DNA from 3 places in the Comamonas sp. CMM03 genome. Region 2 is predicted to be linked to each of the others. Evidence: riboswitches for the same ligand, from Rfam matches in the RefSeq annotation. Region 2 holds a riboswitch; each other region holds the start of a gene.

Region 1 (7,903 bases), 780 kb from region 2:
GCGCGCCCAGCTGCTGCGCCAGCAGATTCTGGCGCACATCGTGCAGCACGATCTGCACCAGGACCTGGGGGTGGCGGCGCCCCGTACCGAGGCGGACGAGCAGCAACTGCTGAACAAGACCGATGCCTATCTGTGCGAGCTCAAGGAAAGCCAGATCCGCGACGGGCTGCATGTCTTCGGCCAGTCCCCGCAGGGGCGCCTGGAGCGGGACACCCTGCTGGCACTGGCCCGCCACCCGGTGGGCAACGGCCAGGGGGCGAACAACAGCCTGATCCGCGCCTTGGCGCACGATCTGCTGCCGGGCACCGCTTTCGATCCGCTGGATGCGGCCTGGGAGCAGCCCTGGACCGGGCCGCGCCCGCAGCTGCTTCAGGCGGTGGATGGCCAGGCCTGGCGCCATGCGGGCGATACCCGCGAACGGCTGGAGCTGCTGGCGCTGCAATGGCTGGAGCAGCCCGGGCTTTCCAGCGCCGATCTGGATGCGGGCTGGGAGCAGACCCGGCTGGTGCTGCAGCGGGTGCAGGACGATCTGCGTGCCCGCTTGCAGGCCTGTGGCCCGCAGGAGATTTTGCAGCTGTGCCGGGGACTGGAAGGCCGTTTTGTGCCGGCCGGTCCCAGCGGGGCGCCTTCGCGCGGCCGCCCGGACGTGCTGCCCACGGGGCGCAATTTCTTTTCCGTCGACACGCGCGCCGTGCCGACGCCCACCAGCTGGACCCTGGGGCTCAAATCCGCCCAGTTGCTGGTGGAGCGCTATACCCAGGAGCATGGCGACTACCCGCGGGCGCTGGGCCTGTCGGTGTGGGGAACGGCGACCATGCGCACCGGGGGCGACGATATCGCCCAGGCCTTTGCCTTGCTGGGCGTGCGGCCCAAGTGGGCGGATGGCAGCTGGCGGGTCAGCGATTTCGAGGTGCTGCCCATGAGCGTGCTGGGCCGCCCGCGCGTGGACGTGACGCTGCGGGTTTCCGGCTTCTTCCGGGATGCCTTCACCAATGTGATCCGCCTGTTTGACGCGGCGGTGCAGAAAGTGGCCAGCCTGGAAGACGAGGATGCATGGACCAATCCCGTCCGTGCACGGGTGCTGCAGGAGGCGGCCGAGCTGCAGGCCCAGGGCCTGAGCGAGGAGGTGGCCCGCCACCAGGCGGGGCTGCGCGTGTTCGGCGCCAAGCCCGGCAGCTATGGGGCGGGTCTGCAGGGGCTGATCGACGGCCGCAACTGGGACAGCGACGAAGACCTGGCCACGGCCTACCGGAACTGGGGAGCCTATGCCTATGGGCAAAAGGACGACGGGACCGCGCTGCCCGAGCGCTTTGTGCAGCGCCTGAGCGAGATCGAGCTGGTGGTGCACAACCAGGACAACCGCGAGCACGACCTGCTGGATTCGGACGATTACTACCAGTTTCAAGGCGGCATGGCGGCGGCGGTGCGGCATTTCCGCGGCCAGCAGCCGGCGCTGTACTTTGGCGACCATGCCAACCCGGATGCCCCGCGCATGCGTACGCTGCAGGAAGAAATCAGCCGGGTGGTGCGCGCCCGCGTCACCAATCCCAAGTGGATCGACGGCATCAAGCGCCATGGCTATAAAGGCGCGTTCGAGGTGGCGGCCACGGTGGACTATCTGTTTGCCTTTGATGCCACGGCCCGCGTGGTGCGCGACGACCAGTACGCGCGCGTGACCGATGCCTTTGTGGCGGATGCCGCCACGCGCGACTTTTTGCAGCAGCACAATCCTGCGGCCTTTCACGGCATGTGCGAGCGGCTGCTGGAGGCCATCCACCGGGGGCTGTGGGAAGACAGCGGGGACTACCAGGCGCTGCTGGAGCAGCAGTTGCTGGCCGCTGAACAATTGTTGGAGAAGCGATGATCTCGTCCACCGAATCCGCACCGCCCGCGCAGGCGGCGGGCTTTCCGTTCACTGCCATCGAGGGACAGCCGCAGCTGCAGACGGCCTTGCTGTTGGCGGCCGTGGACCCGCTGCTGGGCGGCGTGCTGGTGGAGGGGCCGCGCGGCACGGCCAAGTCGACCAGTGCGCGGGCGCTGGCTGCCTTGCTGCCGGCCGGCCGCTTTGTGAACCTGCCGCTGGGGGCGACGGAGGAACAGCTGGCCGGCTCCCTGGACCTGGAAGCCGCGCTGCAGCGCAGTGCGGTGGTGTTCCGCCCGGGCTTGCTGGCGCGTGCCCATGGCGGCATCCTGTATGTGGATGAGGTGAACCTGCTGGCCGATGCGCTGGTGGACCTGCTGCTGGACGTGAGCGCCAGCGGCATCAACCGGGTGGAGCGCGACGGCGTGTCGCACCAGCACGATGCGCGCATCACCCTGGTGGGGACCATGAATCCGGAAGAGGGCCAGCTGCGGCCGCAGCTGCTGGACCGCTTCGGGTTGTTCGTGCGGCTGGAGAATGTGCCCAGTGCCGCGGTGCGCAAGGCCATTGTCAAGACGCGCATGGCCTTCGATGCCGATCCGCAGGCCTTTGTGGAGCAGCACGCTGCGGCGCAATCCGATCTGGCGCAGCGGGTGAAGCTGGCGCGCGAGCGCGTGGCGGCTGTGGCGTGGACCGATGCCGTGCACGACGATGTCGCCCAGCGCTGCCAGGACGCCGGGGTGGAAGGGGTGCGGGCGGATCTGGTGATGCTGCGCGCGGCGCGGGCGCATGCGGCGCTGCACGGCCGCGGTGCCGTCACGCCGGCGGACGTGCAGGCGGTGGCGGAACTGGCGCTGGCGCACCGGCGCACCCAGGCTGCACCGGCTGAGCCGCCCGCGTCGGGTGAGCCGGCGCAGCAGCCGGAACAGCAGCCGAGTTCCGAGGAACAGACGCCACCTCCAGCCCCGCCGCCAACCGGTGGGGCGCAGGGGGCAGGTACCCCGTCCGGCCAGTCCGGGCATGGGCCGGCACCATCGGCGAATACATTGCCGGACCATGCCGCCCCGGCCGATGCCTGGGGCGCCATGCCGCCACCCCAGCTGGTGGCGATGAAGGCGGTCAAGTCGCTGAAGCCTTTGCTGCCAAAAAAAGCCTGACGCGCTCCGCTGTGGCGGGACTGGCCGGAAAGGCCAAGGCGGGGCGCGGTGGCAATACCTCTCGCAAGGGCCGGCTGAACGGGGCGGCAGGGCGGCGCCTGGACTGGGTGTCCACGCTGGCGTCCAAGGGCCGCGGGGCGCTGCGGCCCGAACACCTGCGTTTTCGCCCGCGGCCTGTGGGGAGCAAGACCCTGCACCTGGTCTTGCTGGATCTGTCGGCGTCCATGCTGCGCGGTGAAAAGCTGGCCTGGGCCAAAGGGTGCTTGCTGGCTCTGACCGAGCAGTTCTACCGCGATCGCGACCATATGGCGGTGATCGGATTTGCGGGCGAGCAGGCACGGTGGCTGCAGTCCCCGGCGAAAGCCGGGGCTTTCAATGCCGGCTGGATTGCGCCCTTGCGCGGCGGTGGCGGAACGCCGATCCAGCCCGCTGTCGACGCCGTGGAGGGTGCGCTGCGGCGCTGCCCGCCCGGCACCCGGGCCACGGTCTGGCTGCTGACGGACGGACGCTTTGATCCGCTGCCGGTGCGCCCCGAGGGGGTGGACCGTTGCTGCATCATCGACTTTGAAAATGATGCGGTGGCGCTGGGGCGGTGCCAGCGGCTGGCGGCGATGTGGTGCGGGGAGTGGGTGCGGGCGGAGCTTTTTGCCACTGCCGGCTGAGTGCAGTGGGCACCCAGGCAGGCGTGCCACGGCTTTTTCAGCCCCGCTGTGCTGGTCACCGTGCCGCTCACTGCGCTGTCCGCTGCGGCAGGCTGCATGCCGCAGAGCGGCGGAAAAAAGCGGTGATTTGCTGCGTTGCATCAGTGGCGGCCGATACTGGGGTGGAGTTTTCGGATCGGGCGCGGGATGGGGGCAGATATCGCGTAAAATTCGCGCTGATCCCAGGTGTTTCGCCGCGCACTGCGCGCAAGGAAATGAAACGAGAAGCAGGTGCGTGGTTCGCCACCATTCCTGCACTGCACCCGCAACGGTAATCAGAGAGAGGGGACGCCCGTCATTGCTTGCAGCAATGACAGCCACTGCGCAAGCGGGAAGGCGCGTCCAGCGATCAACTCCACGAGTTGAGCTCTGTAAGTCCGGAGACCGGCCTGGCGTGAACAAGGCGCAGCGGGAGTGCATGTGGCTTGATGGGCTCGCATCTTCGCGCCGCCAATCGCTTCCATCTTCCATCCCCCCTGCAAGTTTCAATCGTCCGGCCCGGGTATCGGCCTGACCGACTGCGGATACAGCATGGCGCGAGAGGCTCTGGGTTTGACGGTGTGGGCAGCGGCTCTGGATGGGGGCGCTGCGCACCATGGCTGATTCCATCAAGGTCCAGGGCTGGTGTCCCACGGCATGGAAACCCATGCGGTCGGAAGATGGATGGATTGTCCGGGTGCGCCCGGTCTGTGCCTCCATCAACGCGGAGCAGTGGGCCGCACTGGCGGCTTTGGCACTGTCCCTGGCGCACCCCCAGATCGAGCTGACCCGGCTGGGCAATGTGCAGCTGCGCGGGGTGGCGGATGCGGACCTGCCTGCGTTGCTGTCGCAGCTGGTGGCGGCGCGGCTGATTCCGGCGGATGCGGATGCCGATCTGGCGCCGCCCGTGCATTGCACCCCTTTTTACACGGTCCATGACCGCACCCACCAGCTCGCCGCGCTATTGGGCCGTGCGGTGGTGGAGCGCTTGTGCCCCAGTGCGCTGGAGCGCCAGGGCATGGCTGCGCTGCCCAGCAAGTTCGGCTTGCTGGTGGATGATGCAGCGCGCAGCCTGGGCGGCGTGGCCTCTGATCTGCGGGTTTGGGCGGATGCGGACGGCGGCTATGGCCTGGCATTGGGCGAGGCCGGTGACTGGTACCGCTTTGGCGATGTGCAGCAGCTGGTTGATGCCGCGATCCACATTGCCGCCTGGTTCGCCCGCGCGCGGATGGCCGTTTCCGGTACACCGCCGACTCGCCTGCAGGCGCTGCTGCCGTCTTTGCCGCTGGATACGCTATTGCAGGATGCGGTGCCCCAGGGCGCGCAGCCGCCCGCTGCAGCACCGGTGCTGCCGGGTCAGCTGGCGCAAGGCTGGGTGCTGGGGGCTCCGCTGGGGCGCATCGATGCCCTGGCGATGCAGGCGCTGGCGGCCAGCCTGCCGGCCGACACGGAAATCCGCGTCACGCCCTGGCGTTCGCTGCTGCTGATGTCGGCGGATGCGCCGGCGCGGGTGGCCCGCCTGGATGCACGGCACTGGATGAGCGATGCAGCGGATGCACGCCTGCGGGTGTCGGCCTGCACCGGAAGCCCGCGCTGTGCGCAGGCCCATGTGCCGGCCCAGGACATGGCGCTGCAACTGGCGCCCCATGTGCCTGAGCGCGGGCATCTGCACGTCAGCGGCTGCGCCAAGTTCTGCGCGCTGTCGTCCGATGCCACCTCACTGATCTTTGCCAGCACGTCCGCACCGGACGCGGTCTGGCTCCATGCAGGCGCTGCCGGGCAGCCCGGCTGCCCAACGGTCCGGCTCCCTTACCGGGCCGGATCGGCACTGCCTGCAGAACTCCCCACACTACTTCATGACCTACCACTATGAAATGCACGGTGAAGAGATTTACCGGCAATCGTTTCGCATCATCCGCAGCGAGGCCGATCTGGCCCGCTTCACGCCCCTGGAGGAGCGGGTGGCCTGCCGCATGATCCATGCCGCAGGCATGGTGAGCCTGGCACAGGACATCCATTTCTCCGCAGATTTTGCGCAGGCCGCAGAAGCAGCCCTGCAGCGCGGCGCCCCGATTCTGTGCGATGCGCGCATGGTCAGCGAAGGCATCACGCGCAAGCGCCTGCCTGCCGACAACGCCATCATCTGCACCTTGCAGGATGCCCGCACGCCCGGGCTGGCCCAGGCCATGGGCAATACCCGCAGTGCCGCCGCGCTGGAGCTGTGGCGCGAACACCTGGACGGTGCGGTGGTGGCCATCGGCAACGCGCCGACCGCGCTGTTCCACCTGCTGAACATGCTGGAGGACCCGGCATGCCCGCGCCCGGCCGCCATCATCGGCTGCCCCGTGGGCTTTGTCGGTGCCGCCGAGTCCAAGGATGCGCTGCGTGCATGGGGGCAGATTCCTTTCGCCATTGTGCAGGGGCGTCTGGGCGGATCGGCCATCACGGTGGCTGCAGTCAATGCGCTGGCGACGTCGGTGGAGTGAGGAACGTATGAACAGCGGCAAAATTATCTGCGTGGGCCTGGGCCCCGGTGATCCGGACATGATGAGCGTGAAGGCGGACCGTCTGCTGCGCAATGCGCGCCATGTCGCGTATTTCCGCAAGCGCGGCCACCCGGGCAAGGCCCGGCAGCTGGTCAACGGCATGCTGCACGCCGAGGTCACGGAGTACCCGATGGAGTACCCGCTGACCACCGAGATCCCGCACGACGACCCGCGCTATGTCGCGCAGCTGTCGGATTTCTATCTGGGCTGGCAAGCGCGCCTGACCGAGCTGGCGCGCGGCGAGGATGTGATCGTGTTGTGCGAGGGCGATCCGTTCTTCTACGGCTCCTTCATGCACCTGTATGTGCGCCTGCAGCAGGAAGGGGTGGTGCCGGTCGAGGTGCTGCCCGGCATCCCCGGCATGGTGGGCTGCTGGCATGCCACGGGCATGCCCATGACCTGGGGCGACGATGTGATGAGCGTGCTGCCGGCCACCTTGGCCGACGAGCCGCTGCGCGCCCACATGGCCCGCTCGGATGCGCTGGTGATCATGAAGGTCGGCCGCCATCTGGGCCGCATCCGTTCGCTGCTGACGGAGCAGGGCAAGCTGGACCAGGCGTGGCTGGTGATCAACGGAACCATGAGCGACGAGCAGGTGATGCCGCTGCGCGATGCGCCGGAGCGCTGCCCGTATTTTGCGATTGTGATCGTGCACGGCAATGGCCGCCGCCCCGCCAATGACATGTGAGCGCAGCCGCATGGACATGGACACCACACAGAACGCGGTCAAGGGCGCCATCACGGGGCAGCTGTGCGTGCTGGGCCTGGGGCCCGGCGACGCGGCGCTGCTGACGGAGCAGGCCCGGCAGTCGATTGCCGGCGCCAGCGATGCTTTTGGCTATTTTCCTTATGTGGAACGGCTGAGCGGGCTGGAGCATTTGCGCCTGCATGCCAGCGACAACCGGGAAGAACTGGACCGCGCCCGCCAGGCGCTGAATGTGGCGGCCGAGGGCCGGAAGGTGCTGATGCTCTCGTCCGGCGACCCTGGCGTGTTTGCCATGGCCAGTGCCGTGTTCGAGGTGCTGGAGGGCGCCAGCCCGCAGGAGCAGCTGCGCTGGAAGGCCGTGGAGGTGGACGTGCAGCCCGGCATCACGGCCATGCTGGCGGCGGCCGCGAGATTGGGTGCTCCGCTGGGCCATGATTTCTGCACCATCAATCTGTCGGACAACCTCAAGCCAGCCGAAGTGATCGAGCGCCGGATCCGGCTTGCGGCACAGGCCGACTTTGCCATGGCGTTCTACAACCCCTGTTCCAAGTCGCGGCCCCAGGGCTTTGTGCGCGCTTTGAATGTCCTGACCGCGCACTGCGAACCCGAGCGCCTGATCTGCTTTGCCCGCAATGTCAGCCGGCCGGACGAGACCCTGCGGGTGTGCCAGTTGCAGCAGGTGACGCCGCACATGGCGGACATGCGCACGGTCGTCATCGTGGGCAACAGCCTGACCCGTCAGGTGGGCCGGCATGTCTACACGCCGCGCAGCTATGGAGCGCCTGCGCATGGCTGAAGGCGGTGCCCGCCGCTCAGCGCTGGCCGGCCAGCCAGTCCATGGCCTGCTGCGGGGTCTGGCACTGCGTGCGAGCGGGCAGCAGCGGGCGGTCCACCATGACCACGGGGATCTGCAGCGCGCGGGCGGCTTCGATCTTGGCGTAGGTATCGGCGCC
Region 2 (7,903 bases):
TACATCGTCAAGCTCGGCGCCTGGGTGCTGGAGCAGGCGGTCAAGGAAGCCATGCGCTGGGTCAAGCAGGGCCTGGGCGTGAAGGTGTCGGTCAACGTCTCGTCGCTGGAGCTGCACCAACCCGACTATGCGGCGCGCGTGGCCTCGCTGCTCAGTGCCTATGGCCTGCCGGCATGCTGGCTGGAGCTGGAGCTCACCGAGTCGGCCCTGCTGCAGAAGGAGCCGGTCATCGTGCACTGCATCGAACAGCTGGCGGACCTGGGTGTGCAGCTGGTGATCGACGACTTCGGTACCGGCTATTCCAACCTGGCCTACCTCAAGCGCATGCCGATTTCCAAGCTCAAGGTCGACCAGTCCTTTGTGCGCGGTCTGCCACAGGACATGAGCGACAAGGCCATTGTGGAGGCGGTCATCGGCCTGGGGCGCGCGCTCGATGTGGAGATCGTCGCCGAGGGCGTGGAGACCGCCGCGCAGCGTGAAACGCTGATGCGCATGGGTTGCGGCTTCTACCAGGGGTTTCTGTGTGCCCCGGGGGTCGAGGCGGCTACCTTCCAGGCCATGCTGCGCGCCCAGGCGGCAGGCCTGGAAGCAGGAAGTCTGGGGGGCGGAGTGCCGGGAGAAGACCGGCCGATGTAGCGGCCTTGGCCGCCGGGATGAGGGTGGGGGTGTCTGCAAAAACCACCGCGCCGTCATCCTGAACCGGGGGTTCAGGTGGGCGAGGGCAACCAGACGTTGGGTTCGTCTAACGCGAGACGATCACGCTTGCCTGGCAATGTACCAAGCCCGTGCTCAGGGAGCATTGGTTCAAGGCAATATAAAGCACGGCAGATTTGCAGACGCCTTCATTTTAGCGCGTGACCGGCGGCTTGTGGTGGACCGGATGGAGAAAAGGGGGATTTGCGCGGCAGCACCGTTTCGGCGTTGCCGCAAGGCCTCTACAGCAGCTTGCTGTCGACTTCCAGCGCGGCTTCCAGGCGTTCGATCAGCGCCTGCGCCTGCTGCAATTCGTGCTCGCGCAGTGCCAGCAGCTCTTGCAACTGCGCGGCCAATGCCTGGGCTTCTTCCTGTGCCTGCAGTGCTTGCTGCAGGGTGTCGTCCCGTGGGGTGTCTTCCAGCGGGGCTGCGGGCAGTGCGTCGGCCGCAAGGGCGGCAGGTGCCAGGCCGTTTTCCAGCGTCAGCTCCAGCTCCTGCTCGAGTTCCTGCACGCGGGTGTACAGCGATGCACTCTCGAACGCCAGATTCACGGCGGCCAGCACCCCCACGCGTTCGCGGGCGCGCACCTTGCCGGTGTTGCGGATACGTTCCATGTCCGCATCCACCCGCTGCACGGCGGCCAGCAGCATGTCTTCCTGGCCCTCGGGGCAGGTCAACACATAGTCTTGCTGGAGGATGCGCGCTTCGATCTGGCTCATGGTGCCTCTTGGTTGGCGGGCAGGCGCTCAATCAGTGCGTCCACCCGTGCACGGGCCGCCTGCAGGCGCGAGCGCAGGGAATCGCGCTCCTGTGTGAGCGCGGCCACCTGCTCGGCCAGCAGGGCATTGGTGCGCTGAAGCTCGGCGTGGCGCAGCAGCAGGCGATCAACACGCTCTGCCAGCGGCTCGATCATGGAAGGCTGCGAGGTCATAGACATAGAGGGTAGCAATTGTAGGCGTGCCTAAATGTAAGCAGGTGAAATAAGGCCGAATCAGCCTGCATATGACGTTGGAAAACACCGGTGCACAGCAGTTTTTCTACGAACGGCAGGACTGAAACTAAAATCGCTGCTGTTGGTGCTCGCAGCGCGGTTCACGCGCAGCAGTTCAACGGGAAGCAGGACGGCCTCGTTTTTTCAGAACCCGCCCAGCCTGCGCTGCCCCCGCAACGGTGAGTCCCTGGTGCATGCCATGCACCCCCGCCATCTGATACCGCCACTGGATGCCTTGAACAAGCGTCTGGGAAGGCGATGGTGTGGAGGACCAGCCCGGATACCGGCCAACACTGGTGTGCCCGCTCGAGCGGGCATGGTTTTGCCCATCACTGGCGGGGAGGCTGGTACGGGCGACTAGGTGTTTTTTCTCATGTTCTCGAATGTTTTGAAGGCCGGTGCCGTGGCGCCCGCCTTGCCGTGGTCTGCCGTGTCGGCGGCCGTGTTGTGCGCTGTGGCGGCAGCCGCCCAGGCCCAGGAGAGCCCCTCTGCACGCGCCACGCTGGAGGAGACCGTGGTGGCCGCCACGCGCAGCGAGCAGCGCCTGTCGGATGTGATTGCGGACATGACGGTCATCGACCGCGACCAGCTGGACCAGCAGGCCGGCCGGTCGCTGGAAGACGTGATGGCCAAGCTGCCCGGCGTGCAGATCACCCGCAACGGCGGCCCCGGCACCGAAACCGGTCTCTACCTGCGCGGCGCCAGCAAGCAGCACACGGCGGTCTATATCGACGGCATCCGTGTCGATGTCCAGAACGGCTCCGGTGGAGCGCAGTGGGAATCCCTGCCGGTGGACCTGATCGAGCGCATCGAAGTGCTGCGCGGCCCGGCGGGCGCGGTCTATGGCTCGGACGCGCTGGCGGGCGTGGTGCAGGTGTTCACCAAGCGTGGAACCGCCGGCGTGCAGCCCTTTGTGGGCGTGGGGGCCGGCGAGTACGGCAGCCGCAAGGCCGAGGCCGGCATCAGCGGCGCCCAGGGTATGGTGGATTACGCGCTGGGCCTGTCCTATGCCGAAAGCCATGGCTTCGATTCCAAGAACCGCGGCGTGCACAACGAAGACCGTGACGGCTACACGCGCAAATCGGCCAACGCCCGCGTGGGGCTGCAGCTGAATGCCGACCAGCGTCTGGAACTGACGGCCCTGACCAGCCGCACCAATGCCGGGTATGACGCCAGCAAGTCGGTCAAGGACGACCGCGGCCTGCGCGCGCTGGATGCCTATGGCCTGAGCTGGACCGCCCAGTGGACGGAGCGCTTTCGCACGCGCCTGTCCGTCAGCGAATCCACCAACCGCTACGAGACCTCGGGCACCAGCACCTACGAAGCCGAAACCCGGCTGCGTACCATGCTGCTGCAGAACGAGTGGCTGCTGGGCCCCGGCACCTTGAGCCTGGCGCTGGAGCGGCGCGAAGACACGCTGGAGAACACCGGCCTGAAAAACACCAGCCACAAGGACCGCGACCAGACCGGCGTGGCCATCGGCTACGGCGCCAAATTCGGTGCCCACAGCGTGCAGCTGAATGCCCGCAGCGACGAGGACAGCGACTTCGGCCGCAAGAACACCGGCGGCATCGGCTACGCCTGGGCGTTTGCACCCCAGTGGCGCGCTACCGCCTCCACCTCGACCGGCTTTCGCGTGCCCAGCCTGTATCAGCGCTTTTCTGACTATGGCGATCCGGCACTGGCCCCCGAGGAAAGCCTGAACAAGGAAATCGGTCTGCGCTGGGCCGACCAGGGCAATCACCTGGGAGTGACGCTGTACCGCAACAAGCTGCAGAACCTGGTGTCCTATGAAAAAGGCCTGGGCAGCTGCGGCAAGACGTCCTGCTATGTGAACGTGGAGCGTGCGCAGCTGCAGGGCATCACCCTGACCGGGGCCTACCGCACCGGTCGGCTGAAATGGTATGGCTCCGTGGATTTCCAGAACCCCACGAACGAGGCCACCGGCAAGCTGCTGGAACGCCGCTCGCGCCGGTTTGCCACCCTGGGAGTGGATGCCGCCGTGCACGGGTGGACACTGGGTGGGGAAATGCAGGCGGCCAGCCGCCGCTACAACGCCAAGGACGAGCAGGTCATGAGCCTGGGTGGCTACACCCTGTTCAACCTGTCGGCCTCCACGCAGGTGGCCAGGGACCTGACCCTGACCGCACGCATCGACAACCTGATGGACCGGGCCTATACCTTGGCCCAGGATTACGCCACGCCGGGCCGCACCTTCTGGGTGGGTCTGAAATGGCTGCCCCGCTGACCGCCGGGGCCGCCGGAAAGCATGCATGTTGACTGAAACTTCCGCCCAAGCTGCGCGCCGCTGCGTGGCCGTGTTGGTGGCGGCCCCGGCCTCGGGCCAGGGCAAGACCACCGTGACCGCCGCGCTGGCGCGCTGGCACTCCCGCCAGGGGCGCACGGTGCGCGTGTTCAAGTGTGGCCCGGATTTTCTGGACCCCTACTGGCACCAACTGGCCAGCGGTGCGCCGGTGCACAACCTGGACGGCTGGATGGTGGGCATGGACGAGGTCCGGGCCCGCCTGCATGCCGCAGCCGGCGAGGCCGACGTCATCCTGATCGAAGGGGTGATGGGCCTGTTCGACGGCAGCCCGACCGCAGCGGATCTGGCCCAGCAACTGGGCGTGCCCGTGCTGCTGGTGGTGGATGCGGGCGCGATGGCCGGCTCGTTTGGTGCCCTGGTGCTGGGCATGCGGCAGTACCAACCAGAGGTGCCGTGGGCCGGGGTGCTGGCCAACCGCGTGGCCACCGGCATGCATGCGCAGATGCTGCAAACCAGCCTGCGCGAACCCGATCTGTGGCTGGGCGCGCTGGCGCGCATCGGCCAGGGCAGGGATGCACAGCTGTTGCCAGAGCGTCACCTAGGCCTGGTGGCTGCGCACGAGCTGCCCGATGCCATGGCGCGGCTGAACGCCGCCGCCGACCAGCTGGCCGACACCCCGCTGGGCCAGATGGACTGGGCCGCCTGGCAACGCTGGAGCGTGGAATTCCCCGCCGCAGCTGCCGCCCAGCCGCCGGCCGGACAGCAGGCGCTGCAGCCCTGGCTGCAGGGGCGCACGGTGGCCGTGGCCAGCGATGCGGCCTTCAGCTTCATCTACCCCGCCAACCTGGACTGCCTGCAGGCCATGGGGGCCAATCTGGCATTTTTCTCGCCGCTGGCTGGCGAAGGCCTGCCGCCCTGCGATGCCCTGTGGCTGCCCGGCGGCTATCCGGAACTGCATGCCGGCAAGCTGGCCGCCAACACCGGGCTGCAGGCCGATCTGCGCGCCCACGTGGCCGCAGGCAAGGCTGTGTGGGCCGAATGCGGCGGCATGCTGGCCCTGGGCCAGCAGATCACCGATGCGCAAGGGCAATCCCGGCCGCTGTGGGACATCCTGCCGGGCACGGCACAGATGCAGACCCGGCTGGCCGGGCTGGGCATGCAGCAATGCGTGCTGCAAGGCAGCGTGCTGCGCGGCCACACCTTCCACTACTCGCGCTTTGACTGCAGCGCAGCGGAGGTCGGGCGCACCAGCCGTGCACGCCAGCCGGTGGAGCCCGGCAAGGGCGAGGCGGTCTATCGCCAAGGCAGCGTACACGCCAGCTACTTCCACGCCTGGTTCCCTTCGCACCCGCGTGCGGTGGCCGCCTTGCTGGGGGCCGAGCCGGTGTGCTGGGACGGGCCGGCAGAGCTTTCATAATCCACGCCACCATGAGCGATTCCCTTTCTTCCCCCGTGGCCTGGCAGGAACTCATCCTGGGCGGCCAGAAAAGCGGCAAGACCCGCCGTGCAGAACAGGCTGCGCGTGACTGGCTGGATGCCGCACCCGGGCGCAGCGCCACCTACCTGGCCACCGGCCAGGCCTGGGACGACGAGATGCGCGCCCGCATTGCCCGCCACCAGGTGGACCGGGCCGCGCGCGTGCCGGGCATGCAGACGGTGGAAGCGCCGCTGCAGCTGGCCCAGGCCCTGCAGGCCCACAGCAGCCCCCGGACGCTGGTGGTGGTGGACTGCCTGACCATGTGGCTGACCAACTGGATGATGCCCATGGAGGCTGCCGCGTCCTCCACGTCCGTGGAGCCATCGCCGGACTGGGGCGCACAGCGCAGCCGGTTTCTGCAGGTGCTGGTGCACTGCCCCGGCCCGGTGGTGCTGGTGGGCAACGAGATCGGCCTGGGCGTGATCCCCATGGGGCGCGAGGTGCGCGCCTTTGTCGATGCGCTCGGGGTGTTGAACCAGGACGTGGCCGCTGCCTGCAGCCGCGTGACCCTGATGGCCGCGGGTTTGCCGCTGCAGCTGAAATGACCGGGATGGCTTCTTCCATGGCACTGCCGCGCGTCGCGGCCCAGGGGCTGCGCCGCCGGGCTGCGGCCATCGCCTGCCTGGTCCTGTGGGCGGCGTTGCCGTCCATGCCCGTACAGGCCGCTGCCGTGCCGCCGCCGCTGGCCGAAAGTGCGCGCCTGGCGCCACTGCCCATCACCGATGACCGGGGCAAGACCGTGCAACTGGCCAAGCCGCCGCAGCGCATCGTCAGCCTGCTGCCGTCGCTGACCGAAAGCACCTGCGCCCTGGGCCTGTGCGACCGGCTGGTGGGCGTGGACCGCTACTCGGACTGGCCGGCCTCGGTGCAGAAGTTGCCCGTGGTGGGCGGCGGGCTGGACCCCAGCGTGGAATCCATCGTCGCCCTCAAGCCCGATCTGGTGCTGCTGTCCAACGCCTCCAAGGTGGCGGAGCGTCTGGAGTCGCTGGGCATCAAGGTTGCTGCGCTGGAAGTGAAATCGCAGGCTGGCGTGCACCAGGTGCTGGACAAACTCGGCCGGCTGCTGGGCGTGCCCCAGGCCCAGGGCGCCGACCGGGTCTGGCGCGAACTGCAGACCGGTGTGGCCGACATTGCCCGGCAGATGCCGGACAGCGCCAAGCAGGTGCGTGTGTACTTTGAAGTGAGCCGCGGCCCGTATGCGGCAGGGCCCCAGTCCTTCATCGGTGAAACGCTGACCCAGCTGGGCGTGCGCAATGTGGTGCCGGCCGATCTGGGTCCGTTCCCGCGCCTGAGCCCCGAATTCCTGCTGCGCGCCCAGCCCGATGTGATCATGCTGGGCAACCGCAGCATGCAGGTGGCCACCAGCTACCCCGGCTGGAACAGCCTCAAGGCCGTGCGCGGCAACCAGGTGTGCACATTCAGCGAACAGGAATCCAATGTCATCGTGCGCCCCGGCCCGCGCATGGCCGAAGCCGCGCAGCTGATTGCGCGCTGCCTGATCGACAAGGCGCCCAAAGCGCCGGCCTCGGGGGTGAACCGCTGATGGTGCAGCCCCTGCCATCCTCTTCCTCACATCGGCACGGCCATGCCCCGGGCCAGCGCCGCAGCACCTTGCTGGCCCTGGTGCTGCTGGCGCTGACCGCCGTCCTGCTGATGGGGGGCGCCAGCGTGGGCAGCACCGGCTGGGAAAGCGTGCTGCGCATGCGGGACGACCCGGTGTCGTGGCAGATCGTGGTGGACATCCGCCTGCCGCGTTCCCTGGGGGCATGGCTGGCCGGTGCGTTGCTGGGCCTGGCCGGCGCCGTGGCGCAAGGGCTGTTTCGCAATCCGCTGGCCGATCCCTACCTGCTGGGCAGCGCCTCCGGCGCTTCCTTGGGCAGTGCCGTGGGTCTGGTGCTGATGGGCTCGTCGGTGACCAGCCTGAACCTGCTGTACCGCCTGGGCATGACCGGCATGGCCTTTGTCGGCGCCGCCTGCGCCGTGGCGCTGACCGTGGTGCTGGCGCGCAATGTGCAGAATACGCTGCGCCTGCTGCTGGCCGGCGTGATCGTGGGCGTGGTGCTGGGTGCTGTGCGTGACCTGCTGGAGCTGCGCCATCCCGACATCCTGCAGGCCATGCAGGCCTTCACCCTGGGGACCTCCGCCTTTGTGGGCTGGGAGGGCTGTGTCCTGATGGCCGCGGTGCTGCTGGTGTGCGGCCTGGCCACCTGGGCCTGCGCCCGGGTGCTGGATGGGCTGACCCTGGGCGAGGCCACGGCCGCTAGCCTGGGCCTGCCGCTGGCGCAGCTGCGCTATGGCCTGGTCGCCGTGCTGGCCCTGGCCACCGGTACCTCGGTGGCCCAGACCGGTCTGATTGCCTTTGTGGGCCTGGCGGCCCCGCACCTGGTGCGCAGCCTGGTGCGCGTGGGCCATGGCCGCAGCACCTTGCTGGCGGCTGCCATGGGGGGCGTGCTGCTGCTGGCGGCCGACATCCTGG
Region 3 (7,903 bases), 280 kb from region 2:
CGCGCATGTCGAAGTGGTAGTAGCCGCCCGCAAAGGCGCTGAGCGACTGGCCCGGCAGACCCAGGGCCAGCACCTGCTTGAGGTCGACGTTGGTGGTCAGCTCCAGGCCGCGCGCCACGACTTCTGCGGCGTTGTTGGCATAGTCCGAGGTGTTGGTGCTGGGGCCCCGGGACACGGTGGTGATGCGGTTGGAGATGACGTTCTGGAACAGCGCTGCATCCACCTTCCAGCCCGGCTGCGTGAAGGTGGTGCCCACTTCGATCTGGCGGCTGGTCTCGGGCTTCAGATTGGGGTTGCCGAAGGTGCGCCCGCCGCCCACGGCGGTGAAGTCGGCGGCCAGTTCGGTGGCGGTCGGCGCCCGGAAGCCGGTGGCGATGCCTGCGCGCAGGTTCCAGTCGTCGGTGGCCTTCCAGGTCGAACCCAGGGACCAGGTGTGCGTGTCGTACTTGCGCACATTGGACTGGGCAAACGCCAGGTTGGGCGTGGGATCGAACCGGGTCTCGCCCCAGGTCTTGCGCAGGCCGCCACGCAAGGTCAGGCGGTTGTCCAGCAGGGTGTGGGCGTCTTCCAGGTACAGCGCCTTGGTTTCTTCCGTCTGGTTGTTGTCGTACGGGGCCACCTGGCCCGCCGGGCCGCCGGGCATGGCCACGCGGAAGCGGTCCGAGCGCAGGTGGCTGCGTTCCCAGTCCACGCCCACCAGCAGGTCGTTGGCGGCAGACAGGCGAAAGCGCGGCTGCAGGCGGATGCCGGTGGCATCCAGCTTGCGGTCGTTGTAGTCGCGCGCCGTGCCCGGCACCGGGTTGGTGCCGCTCTTGATGACGGGGGACGCCCAGTTGAATTCGTCCTCGTCCACAAAGTGGTAGACCTGCGCCAGCCAGCTGACGGACTGGTCGGCCAGCGCACCGGTGTAGGTCAGGTCCAGCGAGCGGTTGTCGCGGTTGTCCTTGCTGTAGATGTTGGACCCGGATCCCCGGAAGCCGGCGTTGTAGATGCCGTCGGTGCGGGCCTGCAGCTCCACCCGGTTCAGGCTGTCGATCTGCAGCCCCAGGGCCGCCACCGCGCCGCGGCGCTTCCAGCCGGTGTTCTGCATGACGAAGCCGCCGTCGCCGGACTTGTAGTCATCGCGGGCGCTGGTGTTCAGGCCCACATACCAGTCCAGCATGCCGCTGGCGCCTGCCGTCTGGGCCTGGGTGCTCCAGCCGCCCCAGGAGCTGCCGGTCACCGTGACGCGGTTCAGCGGGCCGCTGGCACCAGTGCGCAGGATGATGTTGATCACCCCGCCCATGTTCTGGCTGCCGTAGACCACCGAGGCGGGGCCGCGCACGATTTCGATGCGATCCACATCCGTCAGGCTGAGCTTGGACAGATTGGCCGTGCCAGCGCGGCGGCCGTTGAGCAGCACCAGCACCTGGCCCTTGAAGTCGCGCCCCTGGCCGTCGGTGGCGGCGCCGCGCAGGTTCAGCGATGTCTGGGCTGCCGTCCATTCGCTGAGAAAGCCCACCGCATGTTCGGCCAGCAGGTCGGTGACCGAGCGGGCCGACGAGCGTTCGATCTCCTGGCGGTCAATGACCTGGGTGGTGGCGGCAATGCGGGCGCGGTCCTCGGGCCGGGCCGTGGCGGTGACGAAGACATCGCCCAGCGCCGCAGCCGGGATCGGGGCCGATGTCGATGCGGTGGCGGTGGCAGCAGTGGCGGCAGAAGCCGCGGTGTTGTCGGCCACGCCCTGGGCGTGGGCGCCCCACAGCGCGCAGCACAGCGCGGCGCCGGCGGTCACGGGCTTCAGGGCGGAAAGGGGAAAAGCGACAGGCCCGCAGAAGGGGCCCGGGGAAACACGGGAAGGGGTGCGCATGCGCGGCTCCAGATGGCCCTGCTCTCCCGCAAGGCCGATTCAAGAAAACATCCGCAGGCATGCATGCGCAGGCAGGACAGCTCGGCGCACGAACCCATCCAACCTGGACTGCGCGCTCACCCGCGGCGTCCAACAAAAGTGACAAGGCCGGTATCCGGGCTCGCGAAATGCCGACACTCCGGGACATCCGTCCTGGAACTTTCGGCCCACTCCACGCCTTCCCACGCAGTGCGCAGTGGCTTCAGGTCTTACCTGGGTGCAGAGGGTGATTCGCTTACCGTTGCGGGGGCAGCGCAGGCATTGCACTCCATGGAGCGCACCTGCTTCCCGTTTAACTCCAGTGGCCGTCAGGCCAATGCAGCACCTCGTAACAAGCATTGAAATGTATCTCAATGCAGCGAGGAATTATCGTTCAGGACACATGTCCGCAACGGACACAACACGCCGGACATATCCAGAATGCATGCCTTGGCAGCCGATGGAGCGCAGCGCTGCATAAAGGCTGCACAAAGGCGGCTCAATGGCTAAACCAGGGCTGCAGCCGGGCATGCACAGCGTCAGTCCCAGGCCGGGAACGGGTCATGAAAGCCGGTCCAGGCCTTGGGGGCCAGGGCCATTTCCTGGTCGGTCAGCAGGCAGGCATCCAGCCGCTGGCGCAGCGCGGCCTCGTCCATGCCGATGCCGATCAGCACCAGTTCCTGGCGGGCATCGCCCACGCGTTCGTCCCAGTGCTGGGTGATGGTGGCCAGCGCCTCGGGCTCGCGCGGCCACTGTTCCCGGGGCACGGCGGCCCACCAGCGCCCTGCCCTGCCATGGCGGCACACAGCCCCGGCCTGCGACCAGTTGCCCGCATAGAGGGGGCGGCTGGCCAGCCAGAAAAAGCCTTTGGAGCGTATGACCCCGGGCCATTCAGACCCCACCAGGGCGTGAAAGCGCCTGGGGTGGAACGGCCGGCGCGCGCGGTAGACAAAGCTGCCGATGCCGTATTCCTGGGTTTCCGGCGTGTGTTCGCCGCGCAGCTCTTTCAGCCAGCCCGGGGCCTTGGCCGCCTCGTCGAAGTTGAACAGCTTGGTGGACAGCACCGACGCCAGCGGCACCTTGCCGAAACTGGATTCCACGATGCGTGCACGCGGGTTCAGGGTCTTCAGGATGGCGATGAGCCGCTGGCGCTCTGCGTCGGTGATGAGGTCGGTCTTGTTGAGCACCAGCACATCGCAGAACTCGACCTGTTCGACCAGCAGGTCCACCACCTTGCGCTCGTCGCCTTCCCCCATTGACTCCCCGCGCCCCTGCAGGCTGTCCCGGGATTCGTAGTCCTTGAGGAAGTTGAAGCCGTCCACCACGGTGACCATGGTGTCCAGCACCGCAATGTCCGACAGGCAGGCGCCCGCCTCGTCGGTGAAGGTAAAGGTCTCGGCCACCGGCAGCGGCTCGGAGATGCCTGTGGACTCGATCACCAGGTAGTCAAAGCGCTTTTCCCGGGCCAGGCGGCGCACCTCCACCAGCAGGTCTTCGCGCAGGGTGCAGCAGATGCAGCCGTTGCTCATTTCGACCAGTTTTTCCTCGGTCCGGGACAGGTCGCTGCCGCCTTCGCGCACCAGCGCCGCGTCGATGTTGACCTCGGACATGTCGTTGACGATGACCGCCACGCGCAGGCCCTCGCGGTTGTGGAGGATGTGGTTGAGAAGCGTCGTCTTGCCTGCGCCCAGAAAGCCAGACAGGACGGTGACGGGGAGAAGCTTTGCCATCGCCGGTACCATGAACAAGATTTGATAATGATAACTCATTATCAAATATGAAGACAGAAAACAGCCGCAGCCGCGAACACGTCACCCCGCCCTGCTGTTGTTCAGCCACTTGCCGCACAGCGCCCTCCGGGCCCGCATGTCCCCGAAAGTGCTCGGCAGCGCAGTGCACCACCCGGCATAAAGCAAAGCCCCCGCTGTCCGAAAACAGCGGGGGCTTTGTATGTCAGCGCTACACGTAGCCGCCCGCCTACCCGCAACGGCCTGGGTGGCTGCGGCCCTACCCTGGTTCAGGCGTCCACCCGGATCCCGCGCGACTGGATGAGGTTGGCCCACTTGGCCCGCTCATCCCGCATGAAGGCCTCAAAGCGCTGCGGTGTTCCGCCGCCGTCCTCGGCCCCGAACTCTTCCAGCTTGCTCACCACATCCGGCATGGCCAGGATGCGGTTGACGTCGGCATTGATGCGAGCCACCACTTCCGCAGGCATTTTGGCGGGGCCGACCAGCCCGAACCAGATGCTGGCGTTGAAGCCGGGGTAGCCCTGTTCGGCCACGGTGGGCACATCCGGGAAGGCCTTCACGCGCTTGGTGCCGGTCTGCGCCAGCGCACGCACCTTGCCGCCCTTGATGAAGGGCGATGCGGTGGTCATGCCTTCGAACGCATAGTCGATCTGCCCGCCCAGCAAGTCCGTCATCACATTCGATGCGCCCTTGTAGGGGATGTGCAGGGCCGACACCCCGGCCGTCTGCTCGAACAGCGCCAGCGCCAGGTGCTGGGCCGATCCCGTTCCGGAGGAGCCGAAGCTGATTTCGCCGGACTTCTTCTTCAAGGCCGCCAGCAGCCCTGGCATGGAGGTGGACGACTTGGGGCTGGCCACCAGCACCTGCGGAGTCTGCCCCACCAGCGCAATCGCCGCAAAATCCCGCTCGGGCGAGAAGCCGAGCTTGGGGTTGAGCGCGGGGGCAATGCCCAGGGCGTTGATGTGGCCCATCATCAGCGTGTTCCCGTCGGCCGGGGCCTTGGCCACTTCGGCCGCCGCAATCAGGCCGGCCGCGCCGGGCTTGTTTTCCACGATGACGGGGATGCCCCACAGCGTGTTCAGCTTGTTGGCGATGATGCGCGCCAGGATATCGGTGCCGCCACCGGCCGAGAAACCGACCAGGATTTTGACCGGCCCCGCCGGGGGCTTGCCTTGGGCAAAGCCGGGCTGGGCACAGAGTGCGCCGGCTGCGGCGACCGTGGACAGAAATTGTCTGCGTTGCATGGTTTGTCTCCTTTTTTATATGAGCCGAGGGGTCTTACGCCACCTTGCTCCAGCGGCCGAACTTCGCCACCTGCGCCTCGTCGAAGTTGAAGCCAAGGCCGGGCGTCTGGTGCAGAACGACACGGCCCTTTTCCTGCGACAGCTGGCGGTCCAGCAGGCGGCGGAAGTTCAGGACCTGGTCATCCCAGAAGAATTCGACGTAGCGCGCGTTCGGCGTGGCGGCCACCAGCGGTGCGTGCACGTCGTGGAACCAGTGCGGGCACATCTGGATGCCGTAGCCGGCGGCCATGGCGGCAATGCGCTTCCACTCGGTAATGCCCCCGCACACCGCCGCATCGGTCTGCAGGATGGAGGCGGCCCCCATGTCCAGCAGGTGCTTGTGGTACCAGCGGCCATAGCCGATTTCCGCCGTGGCCACGGGGATGCGGGTGAGCTTGGCCAGGCGGGCGTGGCTTTCCACGTCGTCGGGGCTGAACGGCTCTTCGATGAAGTAGGGGTCGTACTGCTCCATGCGGCGCAGGTACTGCATGGCCTGCACGGTATCGACCCAGCCGTTGTTGCAATCCAGCATCAGCTCCACGTCGGGGCCAATGGCTTCGCGGGCGGCCTTCACGCGCGACTCTTCGCCCTGGGGCGACCAGCGACCGGTCTTCATCTTGACGGCCTGAAAGCCCAGCTCGACATAGCTGGCCATTTCCTCGCCCAGGTGCTCCGCCGTCTTGCCTTCCACGTAGTAGCCGCCGCTGGCGTAGGCGGCCACGGTGTCCAGCTCCACCGCGCCGAGGTATTTGTGCAGCGGCAGCTGGGCGGTGCGCGCGTTGAGGTCCCACAGGGCGATGTCCAGGGCGCTGAGCGCGCGCATCACCGTGCCCATGCGGCCTTGCAGCAGGGCTTCCTGGTACATCTCCTTCCACAGGCCTTCGACGGCCAGCGAGTCGCGGCCCAGCAGCACGGGGGCCAGCAGCTGCTCGACCGCCACGCGAAAGATTTCGCCTGCCGCGTTACCGACGTAGCAGAAGCCTATGCCTTCGACCCCATCGGTGCTGCGGATCTTGACCAGGCCGTAGTGGCGGTCCACCACGGTGCGGTTCGACAGGTAGGTGACTTTGTCCAGCGGCACGCGCGCGACGCAGACTTCGATGGATTGGATGGTGGGCATGCGGGCTCCTGAGGTGAGGTACGAAAAAAAGGAATGGCCTGAAGGAATGACCAAAAGGAATGGCCGCACTGTGCGCCGCATGGGGTCTACAAAAAAGATGGTGTTTGGTGGTTTAGATCACGCAAAATACGTTGTTATGGATTCGCGTTTTCTCCAGAGCTTCATTGCCGTCGTGGACTGCGGCTCGATGGCCGATGCCTCGCGCCGGCTGGACCTGCCCCCTACCACCGTGGCGCAGCAGATGCGTGCGCTGGAGGCCGATGTCGGCAGCGCACTGCTGACGCGGGTGGGCCGCACCGTGCGCCCCACCGTGGTGGGTGCGCGCATCGTGGACCAGGCCCGGGAGGTGCTGAAATCCGTGGAAAACCTGCGGTCCGTGGCCTCGGCCACCGAACTGCCGGCAGGCCCGCTGCGCCTGGGTGCCACGCCCACGGCGCTGATGGGGCTGGTTCCGCCGCTGCTGCGCCGCTGGATGCGTGCCCACCCTTCCATCCAGGTCTATATCGAACCCGGAACCTCGTCGCTGCTGCTGGACCAGGTGCTCGCCGGGAATCTGGATGCGGCCATGCTGGTGCACCCCACGTTCGCCATGCCCAAGACCTGCGAGTGGCGGCTGCTGCGCAGCGAGGCGCTGGTGCTGCTGACGCCCCAGGACATGAAGGTGCAGGACCCGCTGCTCACCGCTGCGCGCGAGCCCTTCATCCAGTACGACCGCAAGGTGGTGGCCGGCCGCATGGCCGACGAGTACCTGCGCGGCCACCACATCAAGCCCAAGGTGCGGTTTGAGCTCGATGGGATTGAGCACATCGCCCAGCTGGTGGCGGAAGGGTTTGGCGTGTCCATCCTGCCGGACTGGCCGGTCATCGGCCCTGCCGATCCCCGCATCCGCCGCTGGCCGCTGCCGGCCCCCTGCCCCTCGCGCGAAGTGGGCATGGTGTGGCAGCGCTCTTCCATCCGCTCGCCCCTGGCCGCCGCCCTGTTTGACCTGGTCGGCCCGCTGCAGTCCGGCAGGCCGGACTGAGCGTCAGCGCCGGGGCATTTGCGCCTTACGCCCTGGGCCTTGGGCGCCACCCGATGACATGGTGCAGGCCCCTGTCATCAAGCTGCAAACATTGCCCTGTCAGATGGTGCGGCGGGCGCCGGCATGTGGTATGCCTGCGCCCGCCTGTCCATTCCTGCTCCATCCCCAAGATCCATGACCGACACCACCGCCCCCCTGAATGTTCTGTTCCTGTGCACCCACAACGCGGGGCGCAGCATCCTGGCCGAGGCCTTGCTCAACGACATCGGCCAGGGGCGCTTTCACGCCTATTCGGCCGGCAGCAGCCCGCGCCCTGGCGAGCTGCCGCACCCGCTGGGCCTGCAGGTGCTGCGACGGGCCGGGGTGCCGGTCGACGGGCTGCGCAGCAAGAGCTGGGAAGAGTTTGCCGCGCCTGGTGCGCCGCACATGGACCTGATCATCACGGTGTGCGACGACGCGGCCGAGGAAGTCTGCCCGGTATGGCCGGGCCACCCCGCCACGGCCCATTGGGGCTGCCCGGACCCGGCCTCAGGCGATGCCCCGGACGAAGGCAAGCTGGAAGCCTTCCGCCAGACCCTGCACATGCTGCACCTGCGCCTGGAACTGCTGGTCAACCTGCCCACCGACAAGCTGGAAAAGGCCCGTCTGCAGGGCACGGCCCGGGACCTGTCCCACCACTGAGACGGCCCGTCTGCGCCCGCCGGGCGCTCCATGCCTGGTGCCGCCCTCCCTGACGCAGACACCCGACGCAGACACCCAACACGGACACAGGGGCACAACACCCCAGCCGGAACACCGCCCCGGATCGCCCATAAAAAAACCCCGGCACGGGCCGGGGTGGGATGGGAGCGCCCGCAAGGGCTG

The links. A riboswitch is a leader RNA that binds a small molecule or an ion and turns the genes downstream of it on or off. The one in region 2 is predicted to bind cobalamin.
Region 1: linked by a shared signal. The riboswitch ahead of KW830_RS03855 (nitrite reductase) and the one ahead of KW830_RS00315 (TonB-dependent receptor domain-containing protein) in region 2 are both predicted to bind cobalamin.
Region 3: linked by a shared signal. The riboswitch ahead of KW830_RS01670 (TonB-dependent receptor) and the one ahead of KW830_RS00315 (TonB-dependent receptor domain-containing protein) in region 2 are both predicted to bind cobalamin.

The regions. Positions count from the first base shown of each region.
Region 1 is NZ_JAHUXB010000001.1:852,869-860,771, forward strand. Features, by position in the region: gene cobN (cobaltochelatase subunit CobN) at 1-1,864, shown strand, start outside; gene KW830_RS03845 (ATP-binding protein) at 1,861-3,018, shown strand; gene KW830_RS03850 (VWA domain-containing protein) at 3,195-3,680, shown strand; cobalamin riboswitch at 3,887-4,127, shown strand; gene KW830_RS03855 (nitrite reductase) at 4,315-5,571, shown strand; gene KW830_RS03860 (precorrin-8X methylmutase) at 5,555-6,184, shown strand; gene cobI (precorrin-2 C(20)-methyltransferase) at 6,192-6,932, shown strand; gene cobJ (precorrin-3B C(17)-methyltransferase) at 6,949-7,746, shown strand; gene KW830_RS03875 (cobalt-precorrin-6A reductase) at 7,763-7,903, opposite strand, start outside.
Region 2 is NZ_JAHUXB010000001.1:69,257-77,159, forward strand. Features, by position in the region: gene KW830_RS00300 (EAL domain-containing protein) at 1-636, shown strand, start outside; gene KW830_RS00305 (cell division protein ZapA) at 936-1,412, opposite strand; gene KW830_RS00310 (hypothetical protein) at 1,409-1,624, opposite strand; cobalamin riboswitch at 1,751-1,991, shown strand; gene KW830_RS00315 (TonB-dependent receptor domain-containing protein) at 2,058-3,932, shown strand; gene KW830_RS00320 (cobyrinate a,c-diamide synthase) at 3,958-5,367, shown strand; gene KW830_RS00325 (bifunctional adenosylcobinamide kinase/adenosylcobinamide-phosphate guanylyltransferase) at 5,379-5,972, shown strand; gene KW830_RS00330 (ABC transporter substrate-binding protein) at 6,077-6,970, shown strand; gene KW830_RS00335 (iron ABC transporter permease) at 6,970-7,903, shown strand, end outside.
Region 3 is NZ_JAHUXB010000001.1:353,335-361,237, reverse strand. Features, by position in the region: gene KW830_RS01670 (TonB-dependent receptor) at 1-1,849, opposite strand, end outside; cobalamin riboswitch at 1,977-2,232, opposite strand; gene zigA (zinc metallochaperone GTPase ZigA) at 2,407-3,597, opposite strand; gene KW830_RS01660 (tripartite tricarboxylate transporter substrate binding protein) at 3,885-4,859, opposite strand; gene KW830_RS01655 (mandelate racemase/muconate lactonizing enzyme family protein) at 4,894-6,018, opposite strand; gene KW830_RS01650 (LysR family transcriptional regulator) at 6,155-7,039, shown strand; gene KW830_RS01645 (arsenate reductase ArsC) at 7,214-7,720, shown strand.